Regions from separate parts of the Paenibacillus sp. CF095 genome, predicted to be linked through region 3. Evidence: a T-box and tRNA genes for the amino acid it is inferred to sense, from the RefSeq annotation. Region 3 holds a T-box; the other regions hold tRNA genes.
What was found. The T-box of region 3 lies ahead of leuS (leucine--tRNA ligase). A T-box ahead of a tRNA ligase gene usually reads a tRNA of that ligase, here a tRNA-Leu.
Positions count from the first base shown of each region.

Region 1: it has a tRNA-Leu gene. The T-box ahead of leuS (leucine--tRNA ligase) is inferred to sense a tRNA for this amino acid. The anticodon was not compared.
Region 2: it has a tRNA-Leu gene. The T-box ahead of leuS (leucine--tRNA ligase) is inferred to sense a tRNA for this amino acid. The anticodon was not compared.
Region 4: it has a tRNA-Leu gene. The T-box ahead of leuS (leucine--tRNA ligase) is inferred to sense a tRNA for this amino acid. The anticodon was not compared.

Region 1 is NZ_FMZN01000001.1:3,152,334-3,158,230, forward strand. Features, by position in the region: gene BLS69_RS13680 (helix-turn-helix domain-containing protein) at 226-822, shown strand; gene BLS69_RS13685 (sn-glycerol-1-phosphate dehydrogenase) at 1,044-2,198, opposite strand; gene BLS69_RS13690 (hypothetical protein) at 2,357-2,542, shown strand; tRNA gene BLS69_RS13695 (tRNA-Leu) at 2,649-2,733, opposite strand; gene BLS69_RS13700 (Gfo/Idh/MocA family protein) at 2,956-3,948, shown strand; gene BLS69_RS13705 (DoxX family protein) at 4,003-4,398, shown strand; gene BLS69_RS13710 (winged helix-turn-helix transcriptional regulator) at 4,619-4,981, shown strand; gene BLS69_RS13715 (sensor domain-containing diguanylate cyclase) at 5,032-5,897, opposite strand, start outside.
Region 2 is NZ_FMZN01000001.1:683,054-688,950, forward strand. Features, by position in the region: gene BLS69_RS02975 (sensor histidine kinase) at 1-210, shown strand, start outside; gene BLS69_RS02980 (NucA/NucB deoxyribonuclease domain-containing protein) at 320-802, shown strand; gene BLS69_RS02985 (hypothetical protein) at 997-1,221, opposite strand; gene BLS69_RS02990 (general stress protein) at 1,429-1,878, shown strand; tRNA gene BLS69_RS02995 (tRNA-Leu) at 2,342-2,427, shown strand; gene BLS69_RS03000 (insulinase family protein) at 2,798-5,719, shown strand; gene BLS69_RS03005 (helix-turn-helix domain-containing protein) at 5,871-5,897, opposite strand, start outside.
Region 3 is NZ_FMZN01000001.1:504,706-510,602, reverse strand. Features, by position in the region: gene leuS (leucine--tRNA ligase) at 1-2,372, opposite strand, end outside; T-box leader at 2,451-2,720, opposite strand; gene BLS69_RS02205 (phosphotransferase family protein) at 2,832-3,788, opposite strand; gene BLS69_RS02200 (class I SAM-dependent DNA methyltransferase) at 4,015-4,785, opposite strand; gene BLS69_RS02195 (CvfB family protein) at 5,104-5,897, opposite strand, start outside.
Region 4 is NZ_FMZN01000001.1:3,063,990-3,069,886, forward strand. Features, by position in the region: gene BLS69_RS13225 (YqzE family protein) at 252-470, opposite strand; gene BLS69_RS13230 (N-acetylmuramoyl-L-alanine amidase family protein) at 665-1,408, shown strand; gene BLS69_RS13235 (divergent polysaccharide deacetylase family protein) at 1,383-2,177, opposite strand; gene BLS69_RS13240 (glucuronoarabinoxylan endo-1,4-beta-xylanase XynC) at 2,633-4,327, shown strand; tRNA gene BLS69_RS13245 (tRNA-Leu) at 4,473-4,557, opposite strand; gene pelA (pectate lyase) at 4,696-5,649, opposite strand.

The DNA of each region.
Region 1 (5,897 bases), 2.6 Mb from region 3:
GTAATTAGAACTATATTATTTTTATTCCTGTTCAATTTCTCCCCTCATTTTTAGTGAAACATTGTAATCTAGGAATATACTAGGATGTGAATTGCGCATGGTCTAGTTCGTAGTTCCCTCTTTATCATGAATTGACGCATTGACGCATTTATAACCGGTAAACCCGGCACTTGAAAGTACCCCGTTGTTTATTGTAGTATTTGGTTAAAAAAAATCGGAGGAAATATGCCTAATCAACCAGAACAACATTCCATCCAGGCGTGGTCTCTGATCAACCGTAAATACTTGGGAAAAGGCGTCCGTGTTAAACGATTCCGAAAACCGACACGCTGTCAAATCCGCAATCGGGTTCTTCTTGCCGTGCTGATGGCCAATGATATCAAATTGTCCCAGCTTGCTGAAGACCTCTCCATCTCTTCACGCAGTGTCAGTGCGTGGGTATATGAAGGACGGATACCCGGCAGTACCAATTTGGACAAGACTTGCCAATTACTCGGCTACCCGCGTCATATTCTCTTCAATGAAGAAGTTGTGCGTAATAGCCCTGTCATATGTCAACCCGAGTCATCCCGCTTCATGAAGCGTACGGTGACCCGTTCTCCGGTTAGTAACCGTATTTTGACAGGCTTGTGTATGGTCCATGATTTGTCGGTGACAGATGTCAGCCACTGGATCGGGGTTCATCCCGGCACTTTCCGCAAATGGCTGCATCAGGGAACACTGCCTTCTGCTGCGTTTCAGGAACAAGCGGAGCAATTTTTCCGTATCCCGAAAACTATTTTGTTCGCAGATGTCATCTTGAAAGATCGTCGCAACAACTAAATAAGCGAACAGCCAAAAGGCTCTGACCTCCTCTTAGGAGGCCAGAGCCTTTTTAAAATGAAATGCATACCTTCTCTCTCGGACTTGAAGCACTGTTCTGGCTATTCCATCAGAAGTGTCAGGTAACCTACCCTTTTTCGCCTTTTGCTCCCAAGGAGAGCCATCACAGCCCGCTACAAGCTAAGTTTATGCATTTCATCATGACCATTCTCACTAAAAGGTCATCCTAACTTCGTGTTCAACACTTCATTGATATATCTCAACCCCGTATATCGAGGACGAAGCGTATGCGCTGTGTTGAACGCATGTTCCACCATCTCCGGGGTTACACCGAGTTGCTCAGTAGTCACAGGTCCACCTACTTGTTCCAACCATGCGATGAGCTGAGAAGCCTCCGGCAATTGGTCATATATCCCAAACACCGGTTCACCCGATGTCTGTGCAAGTTCTTTATATTTTACCGTAAGTAATGCACAAGCTACGCCAACTTTGGCACCATGCAAAACCGGTCTTTCTCCCGCTTGCATCAGATCCATCTCCAAGATGTGAGACAGATGATGCTCACCTCCGGATGCCGGACGGGAATGGTCAATGATCAGCATGGAGATACCGGAAACAATTAATGCATCCATTAATACAGCTACTCCCTCTGCTCGCCCCTCCGCAATAGCTTGTACATGATCTATGCAGGTATTCAACGCTTCTTCTGTCATCCGATAAGCAACTGGACAGAACGGTTCTCCGCCCAGTTCACGAGAAATAATCCAGTCTGCAAGTGAAGTATATTTACCAAGCATATCTCCGAATCCGGCAGCTGTCATCACTTGGGGAGCTTGCTCCAGAATATCCAGGTCGGCAAAGATAGCCTCCGGCGGAACAGCCTGAAATGTTTGTTTGACGCCGCTTACAATTAAGGGTGCACCCGCAGAGGTAAACCCATCCACTGAAGCCGCTGTCGGTATCGACAGAAAGGGCTTGTTCATTTTGGAACAAACAAATCTCACTAGATCATGAATGGTACCTGAACCCACCGCAATTACAGCCTGACTTTCCAGTTTCACACCCAACATGACCTGTACAATAGCTGCTTCATCCGCAATGATATCACCCGTACGTTTCTCCGGTAGAGCGATCTCATCCACATCCATTCCCGCTTCCCGAATACTGCTCAGCACATCAGATCCAGCGGCCAGAAACGTATGTCGATCATAAACAACCGTCACCTGACGATATCCTTGCTCAGACAAATAACCCGGTAACCTCTGAATGGCCCCAGCTTCCAGATGAATCAGCATATCCACCACCCGGTGTTGATGACCGCAAGCACACTGTTGTGCTTCCTCATTCCATGCTGCAATTCGTTCGTTCATATTCATTCGCTCTTACCCTCCCATATGAGATATCATGCATAATTAACGGGTTAAAACCACAAGATAAAAAAGGAAATAAAATGTGATGATTTTCCTGATCACACTTTACTGCCTGTACCCAATATTTGCAAATCCATATCTCACATTTCCAAGTAGGTGAAGCAATGAAATTAACCAAAGAATTAGGAATTTCGCTCGGATTTCTCGCTGGAACCACTTTTGGCAGTGGTATCGCTTTTTTGTTTCGTCTCCAGTCGGTTGAAGTGGTTGCCAGTGTTACGCTATTTGGTATTGCAGGAGCCATTGCCGGAATCATCATGGCAGTCATTCTGCGCCAGCGGCAACATTAGCATTAGCAAGCCGGTAGCAAAATGTAGGCTTCACACGAATGATCCACAAAATAAAAAAAGGTTCGTGAATTGCCCTAGAGCAACTCACGAACCTTTTTTTGTTAGATGCGGTCGAGAGGACTCGAACCTCCACGGGGGGTTAGCCCACACGGACCTGAACCGTGCGCGTCTGCCAATTCCGCCACGACCGCATAATATGTATCTCCTCATCCATCGATGAAAAGCGTTCCGGTGAAGCAATTCCTTGTTTTACCGTAATTCAGAGTATACATGCTCCAAAATAAAAATGCAACTTCTTTTTTATTCATTCAAGAATAGGACATATGTCCTTTTTTCTCAACTTCAAACACCCTATCGTAGCATTAAACAAATATACCATCCATACGAATGCAAAAATGAAGGAGAGATCCACCTTGAAAACAACCCATCTGTGCTTTATCGGTGCCGGGTTTCATGCATCCACAAATATTTACCCTTCTGTTGTTGAAGCCGGAGCGCAGATCCAGGCCATTGCCACACGCAGTATGGAACGCTCTGAAGCAGCTCTGCTGCGATTTGGCAGCAACGGAAAAGCGTATGATAACGCTGGGCTTATGTTACAGCAGGAAACTTGTGACGGTGTCGTTGTGGTCGCACAGCCTGTAGATCAGACCGCTCTTGTCCTTGAATGCATTCGGGCTGGTAAGAATGTATACGTGGATAAGCCGCTCGGATGGAATGCAGCGGAAGCCGCCGCTGTAGCAGAAACTGCCGAGCAGGCTGGCGTCATTGTCATGGTCGGTTTTATGAAACGTTATGCTCCCGTATACATGAAGCTGAGGGAGCTCATTGATAGTGGTTCGCTAGGTAAGGTACGTTCATTCCAGATGAAATTCGCTGTAGACAGTACCCCATTTTGCAAGGATGAGGAACAGTTCATGAAGCTCGCTGCCATACATATGGTCGATCTGATGCGTTACTTATTCGGAGAAGTAATACGGGTTACAGGCACAACCGTGAAAGATGGGGAACACATTAATCAAAGCATTTCCCTTGTGTTTGAGAATAACGTAGTAGGCAGCGCTTATTTTACCGGCATGAGCGCTTGGTCACGGGAGAGTGAAAGTGTACTCGTCACCTTTGACAACGGATTTGCGTCAGCTGAAGAAATCAACACACTTACTGTTCATCAATCCCGAAGCTCGACCAACCTTCCCTGGAAATCTCTCGAGGAGCAAGATACTGTATATACACCTTCCGGATCTCCCATGTCAGGAGCTTATCGCGATCTTTATCTACGCGGGTTTGTTGGTGAAATGGTGCACTTCATCAAGTGTTGCCAGAATCAGACCGTCCCATATTCCAGCGCCAAGGATAATATTACAACGATGGCTCTATGTGACTCCATTCTATCATCACTAAAGTAGCGTAAATACGCTCATCATCATATTTTATACATCCAGAGAAGAGGAACTAATCTCATGTTGGACACAGGTCTACTTATCATTCGTCTCGTGATTGGTTTCATTATGATTGGACATGCATGTAAGAAACTGTTTGGCTGGTTTGGAGGCGAGGGTATATCAGGGACGGCTGAATTCTTCGGAGCGATTGGCCTGAAACCCGCTAGACCCTTGGCAGTGTGTGCCGGACTTGCTGAACTGATCGGTGGGTTCCTGTTTGGAGTCGGTCTATGGATTATCGTTGGTGCCGTTCTGCTCATTCTTCCGATGATTGTAGCCATAGCCAAGGTGCATGCCGATAAAGGTCTATGGAATCTGAACGGAGGATTCGAATATAACCTTGTGATGATCGGATCATTACTTGGTGTTGCTCTCGCTGGAGCCGGTGCATATTCCCTCGATGCCCTGATATAATGTACAAAATTCATCACATGGAGCCTCAATGTTTCGCAAGACGAAACCGGGGCTCTTTTTTTTTATTATAGACATCAACACATCTGCCTTCGACTATAATTAGGGTTTATAATCTTCATCATAAGTGATATGCTCTTTCATGAACTATACGTACTTTATGTAATGTAACCACCCAAATAGATACCATAGAAAATCACCCTAAAGTGGAGGTGTACTTATAATGAAAAAGGACGCGACCAAGCCATGTCCCGCGCCATACGGCTGTTCCGTAGAAGTTACCCTCAGCGTGATCGGAGGCAAATGGAAAGGTGCCATTTTGTATCATTTATTCTCCGGTCCTTTGAGATTTAACGAGATCCGAAAATTGTTTCCTGACATTACCCAGCGTATGCTCACCCTGCAACTTCGAGAGTTGGAAGGCAGCGGAATTGTTCATCGTGAAATATACCCCCAGATCCCACCTAAAGTGGAGTATTCCCTCACACCATTTGGTGAAACGTTACGGCCGATCATCTTCAGCATGCGAGATTGGGGAGAAACGTATACAAATGAGGTTCTGGCCAGATCCTCACAAGAGGTATAAAACACAAAAGAAGCTGTTCCTAGTTTTTAGGGAACAGCTTCTTTGCTTGCTTATTTAATAACCGTTTGGATCGTAACCGTACGGTTACGCCCCTCTTCCTTCGCTTGATACAGTGCATTATCCGCCAAGTGAAACAGTTCTGTGGATGTTGTGGAGTGTTTCGGATATTCAGCAATTCCAGCCGAGATGGTGACGGAACGATCTATAGGCAATACGCTTTCTTCGACCGTTATTCGGATACGTTCAGCAATCTCAAAAGCTACGTTAGACTCGGAATTTCTTAACAAGACTACAAATTCCTCTCCACCAAACCGTGCGCAGACATCTTCTGGTCGAACAGACAATTGAATGATATTGGCAATGTGTTTCAACACTTCATCCCCAGCATGATGACCGAATGTATCATTAATGGACTTGAAGCGGTCGATATCCAGAACAATAATGGAGAATGGCGCCTCATCCTGAATCCATTCCTGAATAACTTCTTCGAAGGTTCTGCGATTGTTCATACCTGTTAAAACATCTGTTCTGGCATCATAGACAAGCTGGTTTGTCTGTTTCCTAAAGTTCGCCAATGCGCCAACAACTGCTCTTGTTAGAAGGTCTGCCTCTCTATTCCAGTGAGGTTTCATCACCGGTAGATCCACTTGTCCCTTATCGACCTGATTCACCAAATCAGCCAGCATAGCAAAAGGACTGGCCAGCTTGCGTGCAACCCGAACCACAATAAGGGTCAGGATCAGGAAAGGAACTGAGGTGTACAGCAACAACATACGGATATGATGATTCAACTGATCGTACACCGTTTGGGTTGGAGACACGATTACGACACCCCAGTCTGTTGATGGAACTTTGTAATAACCTGCAAGCGAATCCACACCTGCCAGATTTTTGTATTGTTCTTTACCGTGCTTGT
Region 2 (5,897 bases), 180 kb from region 3:
CAGATCGAACAATTGTTTGATGCATTTACCCAGACCGACATCTCCCATGCGCGCCGATTTGGCGGAAGTGGTCTTGGTCTGACCATCTGCAAAGAACTGCTGGAACTGATGAATGGTCAGATTTCGGTGGAGAGTAAAGAAGGGAAAGGCACACAGTTTGAGGTGACACTGCCCTTGCTGCGCCAACAGGCCATTCCCAATGTAGGATAATAATCAATCAGGACAGCCGGGCGGTCTCGGCTGTTTTTTTTATTTTTTTGGATTGTTTTACGAACGGGCGTTCTGTTATAATGCAAGTGTTGAATGGGGGAGACACAGCATGAGTAAGAGACGCACAAGAAGAAAACACAAAGGTAAGCAAGGTTTCAAAAAGCAGGTTCTGACGCTGGTAGCGATGCTGCTGGTAGCCCTCTATGCCTGGGCTGGGGGCGAATGGCCGGAGGAGATACCTAATCCATTCGCAGGGACTACTAAGAGTGTAGACCATACCATTACGTTCCCTTCAGAGCGTTATCCCGAAACGGCCAACCATATTAAAGCTGCCATCAAGGCAGGGCATTCGGATGTATGCACCATTGATCGTAATGGAGCGGAAGGCAATCGGGATTTATCACTTAAGGGTGTTCCGGTCAAAAAAGGTAAGGATCGTGACGAGTGGCCCATGGCGATGTGCGCTGAGGGAGGAACAGGTGCAGATATCCAGTACATTACTCCGAAGGATAATCGCGGTGCGGGTTCATGGGTAGGGAATCAGTTAAGTACATATCCGGATGGAACACGAGTGAAGTTTGTAGTGAAGTAACAACAGGATATGGGTGGACAGAAACAAGGATAGAGTAAGGCATTCGTTGTGAGGCAGTGGCAGTATGTTACAGGATAAGTAGAAGAGAAAAACCAGACGTGCATGCGTCTGGTTTTTTGGTATAAAGTGCTGGCATAAATAGATCTAGTTAACGTATCTATACGGGAACTGAGTTTCTAGGATTACAGAGCCGACTAAACGAGTTGCATTCCGCTTAAATGATGAGAACGGATACTTAACAATCGTGTAACATGTTCAACCTCATCAAACGGTATCCACAGATTGCCGTGAACGGTACGTAAGGAGAGAATGGATGTATCAGCGGTACGCTCGGGAAATCCGGTTACCGTCTGACCGCTTGTATTACGAACCATGATCTGTTGTTTGCGCCGGATGGCAATTTCTACCTCTTTTTTCATAAGTCATTGCTCCTGATTATGAGATGTTAAATCCATATGTCAATGTTTTCAATGGTTAATTTGTCTTCTTTATCTAGTCTATCAGAACTAGGTATAGATTTCCAGAAGAGAAATCAACATTCTTCTAGGTGATTTGTCTTAGCTGTGGACGATCCGTTTTTGAATGGGGATTACGGGGTTATATTAGGGTAAAAGGAGGGGAACGGAATGACACAATTGATTATTGGGCTGGCCCGTACCGAAAACGAGGCTATATTGATGCTGAATCAGGTGAAAGAGGAAGGCATCAAGGATAAATATGTAGGAGCGGTGGCGAAGGAGCAGCTTAATCTGGAGCTGGTGAGCGAGAAGACAGGTCTGCCCAAACCTCTGAAGGGTGCCGGAACGGATGGTGCCTTTGGCGCTCTGAAAGGCATATTGGCTGGTCTGGGGAAGCGAATGGATCAGACGATGTCGATCGGAAATGCAGTGCGTAGACTCGCTGGTAATGAGATTGGGAGTGAGACTGATGATTTGGTGCTTACACTGACTGAAGCGGGGATTTCGGAGGAGGATGCGCGGTATTACGAAGATTGGCTGTTAAAGGACCATATCTTGGTTATTGTGGAGTGCAGTGAGGAAGAAGCGGCTCGTGTTCGACCTATTTTACTTTTTTAGTTTAATTTAAGGCTGATTTTAGGTTTCTTTAATGTTGGGGAGGTATTCTTATCTCACACCTCCCTTAATATAGATTGGTTTACCGGAAGTCCGGGACCGCAACTCGGACTTTCTAGGCACTGCGAGCTGACGCTTGCAGTGCCTGTTTCATTTATATAAGTTGAACTAAAGATTATTTACACTGACACTCCGATGACAGAATAACCTTCTAATCGCTGTTATCCCCAGATTTTTTCGATTCCCTTTTCTCAAGGGAAAATCCGGTGATAGCGTATGCTTCCGATGCAGCTTTCTTTCAGAAAGCTTTTAGGCGAGCGCTTCGCTTTTTCAGTTTTTTCTGTCCTCTCCGTTATCGTGTAAATCATTAGTTAAACTTATATAGTTAGATTATTTTTATAAAAGTGTTGCAAAGTTAATTAGTTCATGGTAAGATATTTCTTGTCGCCAAGAAATACATAATCCTGCCGGGGTGGCGGAATTGGCAGACGCACAGGACTTAAAATCCTGCGGTAGGTGACTACCGTACCGGTTCGATCCCGGTCCTCGGCATCTTAAAGAAAAGATCGTATGACGCTTGTTAATCAAGCTGCATGCGATCTTTTTTTTATGTTCTTTAATATCAATGTCACTTCATTGTAGACCACATCACCATGCAGCTCATAAACATAAACCCTGCATAATACATATCAGAAGGTACATTTATCTGACTTTTATGAAGAGACGGAACAATGGTGTATACTATCCGTAGGCATATATTACCTTTACCTTGCTGAACGATATAAGTTCAACTACACATTTACACGATACAGCGATCGGAAGGTTATTCTGTCATCGGAATGCTCGTGTAAATAACCATATGTGAACTTATATTGAGTCACAAAATCAATAAAACAATCTTATGGACGGAGGACTCAAGTTTATGTTGAAACAGCTTAAGCCATACAAGGTGTTACAGGAGCGCAGAATCGAAGAATTGAAATCGGATGCGTATCTGTTGGAGCACCAGAAATCCGGGGCCAAAATTGTACTTTTGTCCAATCAGGACGACAACAAAGTATTCAGTATTGGTTTCCGCACACCTCCGGAAGATGATACAGGGGTAGCCCATATCCTCGAACACTCCGTGCTCTGTGGGTCCAAGAAATTTCCGGCCAAGGATTCTTTTGTTGAGTTGCTGAAAGGTTCATTGAATACATTCCTTAACGCCATGACGTATCCCGATAAGACGATCTATCCGATCGCGAGTCGTAATGATCACGACTTCCATAACCTGATGGATATATATCTGGATGCGGTATTAAATACAAACATTTATGAGAATGAAAAGATATTTTTGCAGGAAGGCTGGAACTACAACCTGACCTCTGCAGATGATGAGTTAACTTACAACGGAGTTGTATATAACGAGATGAAAGGTGCCTTTTCTTCACCGGAACGAATGGTGCGCAGAGAAGTGTTGAACTCCCTTTTCCCGGATACCACTTACTCCTCTGAGTCTGGCGGGTTCCCGGAAGCTATCCTGGATCTGACTTATCAAGGGTTGCTGGATTTCCACACGAGATACTATCATCCTTCCAACAGTTATATCTATCTCTACGGAGATATGGATATGGAAGAGAAGCTGCAATGGCTCGATGAGAACTACCTGAGTGCATATGATCGAATCGAGATTGATTCGGCCATTCAACTTCAACCTGCCTTTGCAGAACGGGTAGACACAGTTAAGACTTACTCTGCGGGAAGTACGGAATCGGAAGTGGATAACAGCTTCTTGACCTATAATGCGGTGATCGGCACAAGTCTGGACAAGGAACTGAACATTTCGTTCCAAATTCTGTTATACGCCCTGCTGAACGCTCCGGGAGCGGTATTGAAACAGGCTTTGCTGGATAAAGGAATTGCGAAGGACGTCTACGGTTCGTATGATGACAGCCTGTATCAGCCTGTGTTCACGGTTGGACTGAAGAAGAGTAATCTGGCGAGCAAAGAGGATTTCCTCGGAACGGTCAAAGAAGTGCTTGAGCGTGTGGTAAAAGAAGGCTTTGATCCTAAAGCGCTCCTTGCAGGAATTAACTCCTATGAGTTCAATCACAGAGAAGCGGACTATGGCAGAATGCCGAAAGGCCTGATCTACGGATTCTCCTCCCTGCAAAGCTGGTTATACGATGAAGAAGCACCTTTCACTCATTTGGAAGCCAATGACGTATTTGCTGAGCTGCGGACAAAAATGAACGAAGGGTACTTCGAACAATTGATCGAGAAGTATTTATTGCAAAACACACATACTTCCTTTGTAGCTCTGACACCGGACAAAGGGCTGAACTCACGCAAAGAAGAAGCGTTGAAAGAACGTCTGAAAACTATTCAGGCCGGTCTTAGCAAGGAAGAAGTCCAGACGTTGATTCAGAAAACGGAGGCACTCGCCGAGTATCAGAATACACCTTCAACCAAAGAGCAGCAGCAGGTCATTCCGACGTTATCGATTGAAGATATTGAACCGAAGGCCTCTACGTTGCATCAAACGGTGAACCAAGTCGACGGCACAACCATTCTCCATCATAACCTCTACACCAACGGAATTGGTTATCTGAGACTGCTGTTTGATATCAAAGAAGTGCCACGTCATCTCCTGCCGTATGCAGGATTGCTTAAGAATGTGCTGGGTTATGTGGACACTCAAAACTACTCGTTCAATGAACTGTCCAATGAAATTCATATTCATTCAGGCGGTATTCATAGCGGGATTGGATCTTATGCCAACGCACATAAGCATAATGAATTCAAGGCTACCTATGAGTTCAACGCAAAAGTGTTGTATGACAAGCTTGGATTTGCCTTTGATATGATCAAAGAAATTGTGTTCACGTCCCGATTTGATAATTCGAAACGGTTGTATGAGATCATCTCTCAGATGAAAGGTAATCTGCAACGTAATCTGATCAACAGCGGACACTCTGCGGGAATTGGCCGGTCTTCGTCCAAACATTCAGCGGTTGCCGATTTCAGGGAAGCTGTAAGTGGTATCGCCTTTTACCAGTGGTTAGAGGATCTTCAGGCGAATTTTGAGGCGAGAAAAGAAGAGTTATCTTCCAGTCTGCAAGAGCTAACGGGGTATATTTTCAGACCGGAGAACTTGCTTGTTAGTTACACTGCGGATGAGCAGGGATATGAAGGACTGGAGCAACAGGTATCCGATCTGAAAGCAAAGCTATTCACACATGAGGTTGCCAAGGAAGAGTTTACGTTCCTACCTGCTACTCATAAGGAAGGATTCCGTTCCCCGTCAGAAGTGCAGTACGTGGTGCAAACGGGCAATTATATCGACAAAGGATATCAATACACCGGTTCACTACGGGTCTTGCAGGGAATCCTGTCCTTGGATTACTTATGGACCAATATCCGCGCCAAAGGTGGAGCCTATGGCTGTATGTCAGGCTTCAGACGGAACGGAGACAGCTACGTTGCATCGTATCGTGATCCGAACCTCGATAAAACGTACAAAGTATATGAAGAGATACCGCAATATTTGACCGATTTCCGGGCAGACGAGCGGGAAATGACGCGTTATATCATTGGTGCGATCCAGGATCTTGATACGCCGAGAACACCTTATGGTGAAGGTGCATTCTCTCTGGAGTGTTATCTGTCAAATGTGACTGAAGCGGATCTGCAACAGGAACGTGACGAAGTGTTAAGCACAAAGGAAAGCGACATTATCGGTTTTGCTGAGCTTTTATCGGCCATACTTGAACAGCAACAGCGCTGTGTGATCGGTAATGAGAACAAGATTGAGGAACAGAAGCAAATGTTTGACGAAACGCTTGATTTAATTAAAAACTAAGCGTTAGTCTCGCTTATTCCACGATCCAATAAGCGTCAAAGCGAAAGGCACTTTTATGAGCTGGTTTCAACAGCTTATAGAAGTGCCTTTTCTAATGGGTAGGGACTGTCTCCATCCATATGATATGAGATTGTGAGAAACGCTGCGTTGTTCAAGTGACAGCGAGCATGTTGTATAT
Region 3 (5,897 bases):
TGCTTAACAGGTACCAGCTCCATCGTAAAGTCCTGCATACCCTGTGCATCCAGATCCTTCGCGATCGTAGCACGAGTTACGATTTTACCGTTTACCTGAACAACGATTTCTACTTCCGCATCCACTGTCATGGACTCATCATATTCAGGCCAAGCCACGTAAGAGATTCCACCTTCATGACCCAGACGGCTCCACAGTTCCTCTGCCATATGCGGTGCCAGTGGTGACAACAGTTGCACAAAGTTTTCCATCGCTTCGCGAGGCAGTGTATCTGCTTTGTATGCATCGTTGATGAAAATCATCAGCTGGCTGATGGATGTGTTGAAGCGCAGGTGTTCCAGATCTTCCGTAACTTTTTTGATCGTTTTGTGAGCAGTCCGTTTGAACTCATCCGTTCCACCGTCCACCGTAATCTTGTCATTGATAGCTCCTGTGTCTTCGTTAATGAAGAGACGCCATACACGTGACAGGAAGCGGTGCATGCCTTCAACCCCGTTTGCATTCCACGGTTTTGTCGCTTCCAATGGTCCCATGAACATCTCGTACAGACGCAATGTATCTGCGCCGAATTCATTGACGATTTCATCCGGGTTAATGACATTACCACGGGATTTACTCATTTTCTCATTATTGGTACCCAGTATCATACCTTGGTTCACCAACTTGTGGAAAGGTTCTTTGGTCTCCACAACACCCAGATCATACAGCACTTTGTGCCAGAAACGAGCGTACAGCAAGTGAAGCACCGCGTGCTCTGCTCCGCCAATGTACAGATCAACTGGCAGCCACTGCTGCTGTTTCTCCTTGGAGATCAGTTCCTTGTCATTGTGCGGATCGATAAAGCGCAGGTAATACCAGCAGCTACCCGCCCATTGTGGCATGGTGTTGGTCTCACGACGTGCCTTCATTCCCGTTTCCGGATCTACCGTATTCACCCACTCCGTAACATTCGCCAGTGGTGATTCTCCTGTACCCGAAGGTTTGATCTGGTCGATATCAGGCAGCAGCAGTGGAAGTTGATCCTCCGGTACGGTCTTCATCGTTCCGTCTTCCAGATGCAGAATCGGGATTGGCTCACCCCAGTAACGCTGACGGCTGAACAGCCAATCACGCAGACGATAGGTTACTTTCCCTTGTCCTTTACCGTTCTCTTCCAGCCAAGCAATCATCTTGGCAACCGCTTCTTCATTGTTCAGTCCGTTCAGGAAATCGGAATTTACATGCGCGCCATCACCCGAATATGCCTCTTGTGTAACGTCTCCACCTTGAATAACCTCAATGATATCCAGACCGAACTGCTTCGCAAATTCCCAGTCACGTGCATCATGACCCGGAACAGCCATAACCGCGCCTGTACCGTAACCTGCAAGAACGTAATCAGCAATCCAGATCGGCAGTTTTGCACCATTAACGGGATTGATTGCATAAGCGCCAGTGAATACACCTGTTTTGTCTTTGGCCAAATCCGTACGTTCCAGATCACTCTTACGAGAAGCCTGCTCCTGATAAGCCTGAATCGCTTCACGTTGGTCATCGGTTGTAATTGCTTCTACCAATTCATGTTCCGGAGCAAGTACTGCAAAGCTCGCACCAAACAATGTGTCCGCACGGGTAGTGAACACCTTAATGACTTCCTCGCGACCTTCAATGGCAAATACAACTTCTGCACCTGTCGATTTACCGATCCAGTTGCGCTGCATATCTTTGATGCTTTCAGACCAATCCAGCTCTTCCAGGTCCTCCAACAGACGCTCTGCATACTCGGTAATTCTCAGAACCCATTGACGCATCGGTTTGCGTACAACCGGATGTCCACCACGTTCACTCTTGCCATCAATAACCTCTTCATTAGCAAGTACCGTTCCAAGGGCTTCACACCAGTTAACTGCAACTTCATCCACATAAGCCAGGCCCTTATTGTACAGCTGGATAAAGATCCATTGTGTCCATTTATAGTATTCAGGGTCCGTTGTGCTGATCTCACGATCCCAGTCATAAGAGAAACCGAGCGATTTGATCTGGCGACGGAAATTGTCAATATTACGGAATGTAATATCTCGTGGATGTTCACCTGTATCCAGTGCATGCTGCTCAGCAGGCAGACCGAAAGCATCCCAACCCATTGGGTGCAATACGTTGTAACCGCGCATACGTTTGTAACGGGAAACGATATCCGTTGCCGTATATCCTTCCGGGTGACCTACGTGCAGACCTGAACCGGATGGATAAGGGAACATATCCAGTGCATAAAATTTCGGTTTAGCAGGGTCCTCACCCGTTTTAAACGTTTTATTTGCATCCCAGTATTGCTGCCAACTTTTTTCCATGACTTGTGGCTGATAGCCGTGTTTTGGCTGGTTATTCTCACTCATCTATTGTTCCTCCTTCAGGTTATTCGCTTTAGCTTTAATTGCAACAAAAAAACCTCAGCATCCCGTAGCGTTTGCAGCGCTAGGGACGAGAGGTTGAATTCCCGTGGTACCACCCTAGTTAGCGGACGAACGTGCTTCGTCATCCACTCCCTTTGGACCTGTAACGGCGGTTAACCGATGCGGATTTCCATTCCTAAACCCAAGCTTTATACAAGCAGGTTAAACAGAATGGTGTAATCACCGCATTTCTCCAAGGCGAGTTCGCAAATCACTGTCAACCGGCTTGCACCAACCGCCGGCTCTCTGTTATGTACAGGAATTACTACTGATCCTTATCATCGAAATATGTATACAATATCGGGACCATTATATAAAAAAGCAAGACCAAAGTCAATATTACACGTTATAATCGCCATCTTGAAGTCTACGGTTTGTACCCTTCATAACGCTGGTTGCTGTTCAGGATAACCGAAAACGCTCAATGCCTTCCTCCAGATTATGAATGGTCCAATTCACATGTTCCTGATTATCATATTGACGATAAGCGCACTCAATGCGCAGCACCAGATCAAAGTACAAGTCATACAGACTTCTTCTTTTCAGCTCACTTTCAGTTGTAATCGCATGCCCATACCCTTTCACAAAACCGGGAGTATAGTTAAAATGACTGAAATAATGCTCCATCAGAGGATCTGCCCACAGTGAACGTTCAAAATCAATCATCGCTGTGATGCGACCTTTGTCTACTAGAACATTGCCATCCCACAGATCCCAACTGACAAGCACAGGTTCTTTGACATCGTCCAGCACATTGGATTTTTCTTCAATCAAACGTCTCAATTCAGGGTAATCGATCGAAAATGTAATTCCGGCTTCTTCACCATCGGTAAGAATGTCATCCATCAGATTCATAAATGCTTCTTTCCATGTGGAATAACGCTGTTTTTGCTCCGAGAAATATCCAAACTTCTCACCCTTGATTTCATTAATTCGACGATTGTACCGACCTAGCTGGTGTTCAATGGCTTCCTGCTCTTCCGCAGAACATTGATCCTTAACCTGATTATAGGGTGTTCCAGACATATACTCCATGATAAAATAACGCGCTGAAGCCATAGTTAACGAATCATCATAAGCCAGCACTTGGGGTACGGGAACATCCTGTAGCTCCGTGATGAGGCGTAGTGCCTCAACTTCGGCAATCATGAGATCCTGTTCACAGCGCATCAGATTTGTCGAAGCCGACGGTGCAATTTTGAGTACCACCCGCTGTGCGTCACTTAGGGTAATGAGATATGCATGATTGGCCCAGCCATCCACCATTTCCTTATAGTCCAGTATACTTGCAGAGAAATGCTGCTCTATTATGACATTCAGTTGTTCTGACGTAAGTCTTGTTTTATATGTACTTTCCATTTCTACACCTCACATTGACAATTGATTTATTTTCTTAGAAAACGCTTTCTATCCGACTATTATCGCCTCCTTTACTTTAACTGGCAATACTTTTTGTCACGTCGATAAATCTTTTCTTGCATCCCTTTACCCTATTTAAGAATATTGCTATTCATTCTCCATGGAAAATCAAACAAAAAAACTGTCCTTATGCACCATACATAAGGACAGTTCTCATTATACGCTCTTACTTCACAGCAACGTAAAACAAGCGCTGTGCGCTGTCTTCGGCCTCTTTCCATTCAAAATCCGCATATACCTTCACGTCTCTAAAGCCTGCTTTGGACAACTCCAGCTTCATCCAGTCCGGATTATATGCACGCTGTACATGAACTTCTTCAAAGCGCTGGTACATATCCTTGCTACCATCATCCACACGCGAAAAAATACTGAGATGATGCTCAATCTCACAGCGATCCTGATCCAGATCACAAGTCCAAATATACGACACGGAGCGCTCATCCAGTACAAAAGGCTGCTCTTCATCATAACGAATAAGGGTATTGGGATGATGCACATCAAACAGGAACGTTCCACCAGGCTTCAGCATCTCGTATGTCCGCTGGAATGTTCGAATGACATCTTCTTGTTCAAGCAGATAATTGACGCAATCACAGAAAGATATCACCGAATCCACAGGTTCCGGAACTCGCCATTCCCGCATATCCTGCTGCACCCAACGGACACTGCCCTCGCGGTACAAGCGATGACCCTGAGGCGTAGCCTCCATCTTGCTGCGCGCAACCGACAGCATATCTGATGAGAGGTCAATGCCTGTCACTTCGAAACCGGAGTTCACGAGCGGGATTGTAATGGAGCCCGTTCCACAGCCAAGTTCAGCGACACTTTTGGGCATTCCATGCTTTTCCCATGCTGTTCTTGCAAACCTTATCCAGTCTGGATAAGGCATATCTTCCATTAATTCATCATAGACGTAGGCAAATTTCCGGTAAGACATGTCAGGCACCGCACTTTCAATTTCATTTTCGAATTGATCTATATAAATTGAACCAAAGAATATTTACACTGGACACTCCAATGACAGAACAACCTTCCGATCGCTGTTATCCCCAGATTTTTTTGATTCCTTTTATAAAGGATTAAATCCGGGGATAAAGGCGAACGCTAGCTTCTTCAGGTTTTTTCTGTCCTCTCCGTTTCGTGTAAATGTTTAGTTCAATTTATATAACAAAAGAAAAAGCAGGGGCATCCGGTGTTTACCCAGCCTATCCCTGCCTTATCCGAGTTCCATATTACAACTATTTAATCAAAAGAATTACTTGTTTTCACTTTGATCCGCAGGAGCAGATTCGGACAGATACGTCCAGCTTTCCTTTTGGACCACCAATCCGTCCTTCATCAATTTACCCAAGGCACGCTTGAAAGCTGACTTACTGATGCCAAAGCGCTGCTTGATGATATCCGGCGGAGTTGCATCAGAGTAAGGCATGCCGCCCATAGGACGCTCTTTCATAAAGGCGAGCAGCTTGTCTGCATCTTCGTTACGTCCAACTTGTTTGAGTTGAGTCATGGCCAGATTCACACGTCCGTCTTCACGTACCAGTGTCACCCGACATTTAACTTTCTCACCAAGACGCAGCATATGACTACGTTCAGATGAATGAATCATACCAATCGCGCCAAAGCCCAGTACACCGCCTTCTACAAGTACAAAAGTACCCATCTGCAGCGGCTTGTATACAGTCGCTTCAACCCACTCGTTTAACCATGAAGTTGGCGCATGGAAAGACAATGGTGAAAGCTCACGTTCCCCGGCCAATTTGGCACGCAGACGTCCCTGCTTGTCATGTTCCATGATTACAAAGACTTCATCCCCCACTTGAGGACGCAGTTCTTCCAGCTCAGGCAATTCACGAATAGGAAGCAGCAATTGCCGTCCAAGGCCCATTTCCAGGAAACAGCCCAGTCGTGGGTGAACATCAGCCACAACCAGTCGTGCCATTTCGCCAAGCATGAGATAAGGCTTTTTCATCGTTACGGCCAGACGATCTTCCGTATCAAAGAATACAAATACCTCAAGCGTCTCACCAATTTTAATATCCCGTGTTA
Region 4 (5,897 bases), 2.6 Mb from region 3:
AGATCAGGAAACAGAATCCATTCTATATGTAGCGCTAGGTGGAAAATCATCCATTCAACGCTTTGTACCTTTGAGCACATTACAGCAAGATGGCCATTTTTACATCGTAAATCCTTGATCATCAGCAAATTCTTAAGATACAATCAGATAACCTGTACATCTATAAACATCCACAACAAATAAGACGCCTTCCCATTTTATTAAGGGATTGCGTCTTTTGGTTTTACATTAGTGAAATAGGTAAGCGATAGTCACCCTTTACCCGAAGAACTTCGTTTATGGGACTGTGTATCGAATTCTTTTTCCTTTTTCCCCACCCACAGGGATACAGCGAAAGGGATCATACCAAACCACTTCATCGCCCACGGCTCTTTCCTTTTGGTGCGACCTTTCCGCTCTTCCTTCGGCGTATCAATATAATGAACAACACGCTGCGTAATGTATTTTACCAATTCATCACTTTTGGCCATAATTCTGCCTCCTTCGCTCCTGCACATTCGCGGAGCTTACGATAATTCTATTGTGTGCAGGATGTGTACTGGTTAAACATTTTTTTATTGAAAGAAGTATGAAAACTCTCAGAATGCACAGTCTAATGCCAAAGGTATCCATCGAGTCGTTAATCTGCATTAGATACCTATTTCATGAAGGAGTGTGTATTCCCATGTATAAGCTGCTGATCGCTTCGTTAGCCTTGCTAATCAGCTTCCATTGCCTTCCCATGCTGCCCCATGTCGCTTATGGAAAAGCAGCCCCGTCCCAGAACAGTCCATCCATGCTGCCGGTGACCGATGGAGATGCTTATCGCTCAAGTCATCATGCCTTTGCAGCACCCGTTATCCTGCTCGATGTAGGCCATGGCGGTATTGACGGTGGTACCTCAGCCCAAGGTGTGCTGGAAAAAGATATCAATCTGGCCATTAGCCAAAAGGTCTATCTCCTGCTTCGCAGCAAAGGTTATGCCGTTATCATCAATCGACTTGGTGATTATGCACTTAGTGATGAGAACCGCTGGCTGAACAGCCGCTCCCGTCATACCAGAGATCTTGCCCAACGTAAAAGCCTTAGCGAAGAAGTAAGTACTGATATCGTGGTCAGCATTCATGCGAACTGGAGTCCCCGATCGAATGCACATGGCCCGGTGGTACTGCACCAGAAGGAAGGCAGGAGTTATTTGCTGGCCCAATCCATTCAGGACGCCATGAACAAGTTGTACGGAACGGAGCACGGGGTCGTATGGGGCAAGCCCTTTTATATATTGAATTACGTGAAGCAACCTGCCGTCATCGTTGAAACCGGATTTTTGAGCAATGCAGCAGACCGAGCCAGAATGAATGACCCCGCTGAGCAAAAACGAATCGCCCAGTCCATTGCCAATGGCATTATTTATTATCTGTCGGTAGTGTAGGAGCAGAATGCCATTGCCACACCTCTCGAACCAGATCACCGATTCCTACAAATTGAACCTGATTTTGGAGACGGGAAACGGATTCACGAATTACTGCGGATGTGTTCATCCCCGAATGACCGACATGACCAATGACAACACAGATATTCTTGTCGATCGCACGCTGAGCAGCCAGATCCAGTTGCTTGCGAATGTGTGGCTTGGAGTTTTGATCATCCAGGAAAATGTCATTGCCTACAGGTGGCATATTTTTGGATACGGCCAGTTCCCCCACCACGGAGCGAAAGTTCGTACGGCTGTCTACAAAGAAGAGGCCCCGCTCCTTGCATACATCGAGCACAATTGACATGATGCGTTTGTCCGAAGTAATTTTGGAACCCATATGATTGTTCATGCCAATTGCGTGGGGCACATCATCAATCGCTTTCTCCACACGTGAACGGACTTCTTCATCTGTTAGATTGGATGTGATTGCACCCGGGCCCAGCCATTCAGGTCGTCCTTTCTTGGGTTCCATGGGCATGTGCACAATCACATCCATCCCCTTTTCATGTGCAGCTATCGCATCTTTCTTCGTTGTGGGCAAAAAAGGCATGACCGCTACCGTTAGTTTAACTGGCATCGCCAGGATCTCTGCCGTACCCTTCATGTCATTACCAACATCATCGATGATAATGGCTAACCGTTTGTGAATCGATGTGGACTCTGAAGCTGCCGCTGTTGGCCCTCCTACGGATATGCCTGCGTAAATCACAATCAAAAATGCCATAATACCTGCAATTAATCGATAATTCTTTCTCTGTTCCTTCATCAAGATTCCCTCCCCGTAACTTCTGTGATCTCATTGTTTGATAATGAAGGGAGGAATATGTAAGCCAAAGCCTTCCTTAATAACAACATCCCCAGCCATTGGAGACCTCTATCTCAAGCGAAGATCCCCATTATTCCAGTTTTTCCCTATCAATTCAGACAAGAACTGTCATTGTACAGTTGGAAAATAGAGATTAATTAGAAAAAATACTGTAATTTGTCAGGTTTTCAGTTTAGGAATTATTTAGTAGAATCAACAAATGAAAGAGCTTATATGCTACATTTCTTTCCTATGATTTATGGAAGGAGGTTTTGAAAGGGTTTACATAAAATAAATGCAAGACAATCCGCTATTCTTGTTTGTTATTCCTGGTCGCGGTTTATCTATGTAACCATTTACCATTATCGAGGAGGATGAAAGTAGTGAAATTCAAACTAAAAAAGACGATTAATGTTCTTTTGGCCTGTTTAACAGCCCTGCCTTTGATGTTAACCCCGACAAATGTGTCAGCAGCCAGCGATGCCAACATTAATTTGTCCTCGGAAAAACAACTGATTAAGGGCTTTGGGGGCATTAACCTTCCTGCCTGGATTGGTGATCTGACTCCCGCTCAACGTGAAACTGCTTTTGGTAATGACCAGAATCAGTTAGGCTTTTCAATTCTCAGGATCTACGTCGATCCGGATTCTAATAACTGGTATCGTGAAGTTGCCACAGCCAAACGGGCTATTGAAAAAGGGGCTATCGTATTTGCATCCCCATGGAATCCTCCAAGCAGCATGGTTGAAACGTTCAACCGCAATGGGGACACCAATGCCAAACGTCTGAAATACGACAAATATGCCGCATATGCGCAACATCTGAACGACTTTGTAACCTACATGAAAAATAACGGCGTAGATCTGTATGCCATTTCTGTGCAAAATGAACCGGATTATGCTCATGACTGGACCTGGTGGACTCCACAAGAGATCCTTCGATTCATGAAAGAAAATGCCGGGTCCATTCAAGGTACCAGAGTCATGGCGCCTGAATCCTTCCAGTATTTAAAGAATATATCCGACCCAATCCTGAATGATCCGCAGGCACTTGCCAACATGGACATACTGGGAGCACATACGTATGGAACCCAGATTTCGAATTTTGCCTACCCTCTCTTTAAGCAAAAAGGAGCCGGTAAAGAACTGTGGATGACTGAGGTGTACGTTCCGAATAGTGACAACAACTCAGCAGACCGCTGGCCTGAAGCACTGGACGTTTCCTATCACATGCACAATGCCATGGTAGAAGGTGATTTCCAGGCCTATGTGTGGTGGTACATCCGCAGACAGTATGGTCCGATGAAAGAGGACGGTACCATAAGCAAACGCGGATATAATATGGCTCATTTCTCCAAATTCGTGCGTCCAGGCTACCTGCGAGTCGACGCAACGAAAAATCCGGATACGAACACCTTTGTCTCAGCCTACAAAGGTGATAACAAAGTTGTCGTCGTGGCGATTAACCGTGGAACTTCAGCCACAAGCCAAAAATTCGTTCTGCAGAATGGTAATGCCTCCACTGTGTCCTCATGGATTACGGACAGCAGTCGAAACCTGGCAAGCGGAACCCCGCTTACCGTATCCAATGGAGCCTTCACGGCACAGCTCCCGCCTCAGAGCGTAACAACATTTGTTGCCAACATTACTGGCGGAAATAGCGGCGGGAATACAGGCAGTGGCACTACGTATGAAGCTGAGACCGGAACGTCACTTACGGAAGCTGCCATTGAAACAATCTACCCCGGTTACACTGGCTCCGGGTATGTTAACTTTAATGCGATGACTGGTTCAGCCATTCAATGGAACGGCATTAATAACGCTACAACAGGTACCAAAAACGTAAAGTTTCGTTATGCGCTGGAAAGTGGAACACGGAACCTCGACATTTTTGTGAACGGAACCAAAGTCATCAGCAACGAACCCTTTCCGGCTACGGGAAGCTGGTCCACTTGGGTTGAAAAAACAATACAGGTCCCCATGAACACGGGGACCAATACATTGAAAGTGGTTACCACCGGATCGGAAGGACCGAATATTGACAGCATTAATGTTACCGCAGCGCAATAAAAGTTCCATATGGCTGATGGAAGACCATTTGCTGTAAGAGCAGCTAAGTAGTAACCTCTTGGATACTCAAGTCTAAAGTTAGTGTTATATCAAAAAATGCAAAAAAAGACTCCTTAAGCATTAGCTTAAGGAGTCTTTTTTTAGATGCGGTCGAGAGGACTCGAACCTCCACGGGGGGTTAGCCCACACGGACCTGAACCGTGCGCGTCTGCCAATTCCGCCACGACCGCATATTGTATCTCCGTCATCAATATCGGCGACAAGAAATAATATATCATGTGGAATCTATCATGTCAACACTGAAAATAATAACAATAAAGCCCGAACCAGACATCCATGTCGATTCGGGCTTTACCTTTAACTACAAATTACAGCTTGGAAGGCCAGTTGCCATACCATGCATAACCGCCTCTTCTTTCTTTATCAATATCACTTAATTTGTATTTAACTACCCCGTCACGACCAATAAAGATTGGTTTATCCGTTCCTATCTCATAGAAGCGTGCCCAAATTGGTGCAGCTTTGGAATCTGCGATAATTTTACTGTCTCCATTAGCTCTTTCATACTTGTAACCCGTAATTTTCACCTTGTTAAACCAAGCCTCAGCTCCTTTAATGGATGCGGTAATTTTAGCGTTAGCAGGTCTGGTTTTTAGAAATTTAACAATCGTTACACTCTCTCCAGCTGTCAGCGATGGCACTTCGTAGATTCTTGCGCTCGCTGGTTTAAGGGAACTGGAATCATGTTGTTGTCCCCATGCTGTCAACTTACCACCTGAAACGACTTGTGTATTCAGAATCGCCTCCACACCCTTGGCAACTGAATTTTTACTGCGGTTAGCAAGTGTGCTGTCGATAAATGAAAAATCACCTTTGCGGGCTGCTACTTCATCCAGCATGATCATTACATTAATCATGGCATCATCATTATAGGTAATGTGCTTGTGATATCCGGAGCTTTGGTAGACCTGTGGCCATCCTCCGTTTGAATACTGCATGTTGATCAAAAAGTTAATTCCTTTGATTGCAGCTGTGGAGTATCGCGGATCATTCGTCTTTTTAAATTCCTTCGCCAATCTTCTAATTTCTGAGTATGTAGCCTTGTTGTCTATCGTGGACTTCGCCCACTCTCCACTTGTCTGTTTATAATCTTTTCTCCAACCTCCATCTGGCAGCTGGTTCTTCAAAATATCAGAAATACTCGCTGTAGTACCCGATGCATCCGCAGCAGATACCGTCCCTACAGGGAGAACTGCCATTCCAACTGCTGAGAACACCATCGTACATGCCAGGACAAAAGTAATTATTTTCTTCGCTTTCAAATGTAACACTCTCCTATGTTCGTTTTTATAAATCTGCCACTTCTACTTTACCTATGATAAGCGTCCCCAAACCTCCTTTATTTGTATTTATCGCATAATAAAATCAATTTTAATCCAATATGTGGATTGGATAATCAGATAATATGCAAAAAATCGATTTTTGTCAATATATGCAACTTAATGAATATAATCTCTCTAATTCTACATAACGGAATAGTTCTTTTAACTCATGACAAACCTATTTATTT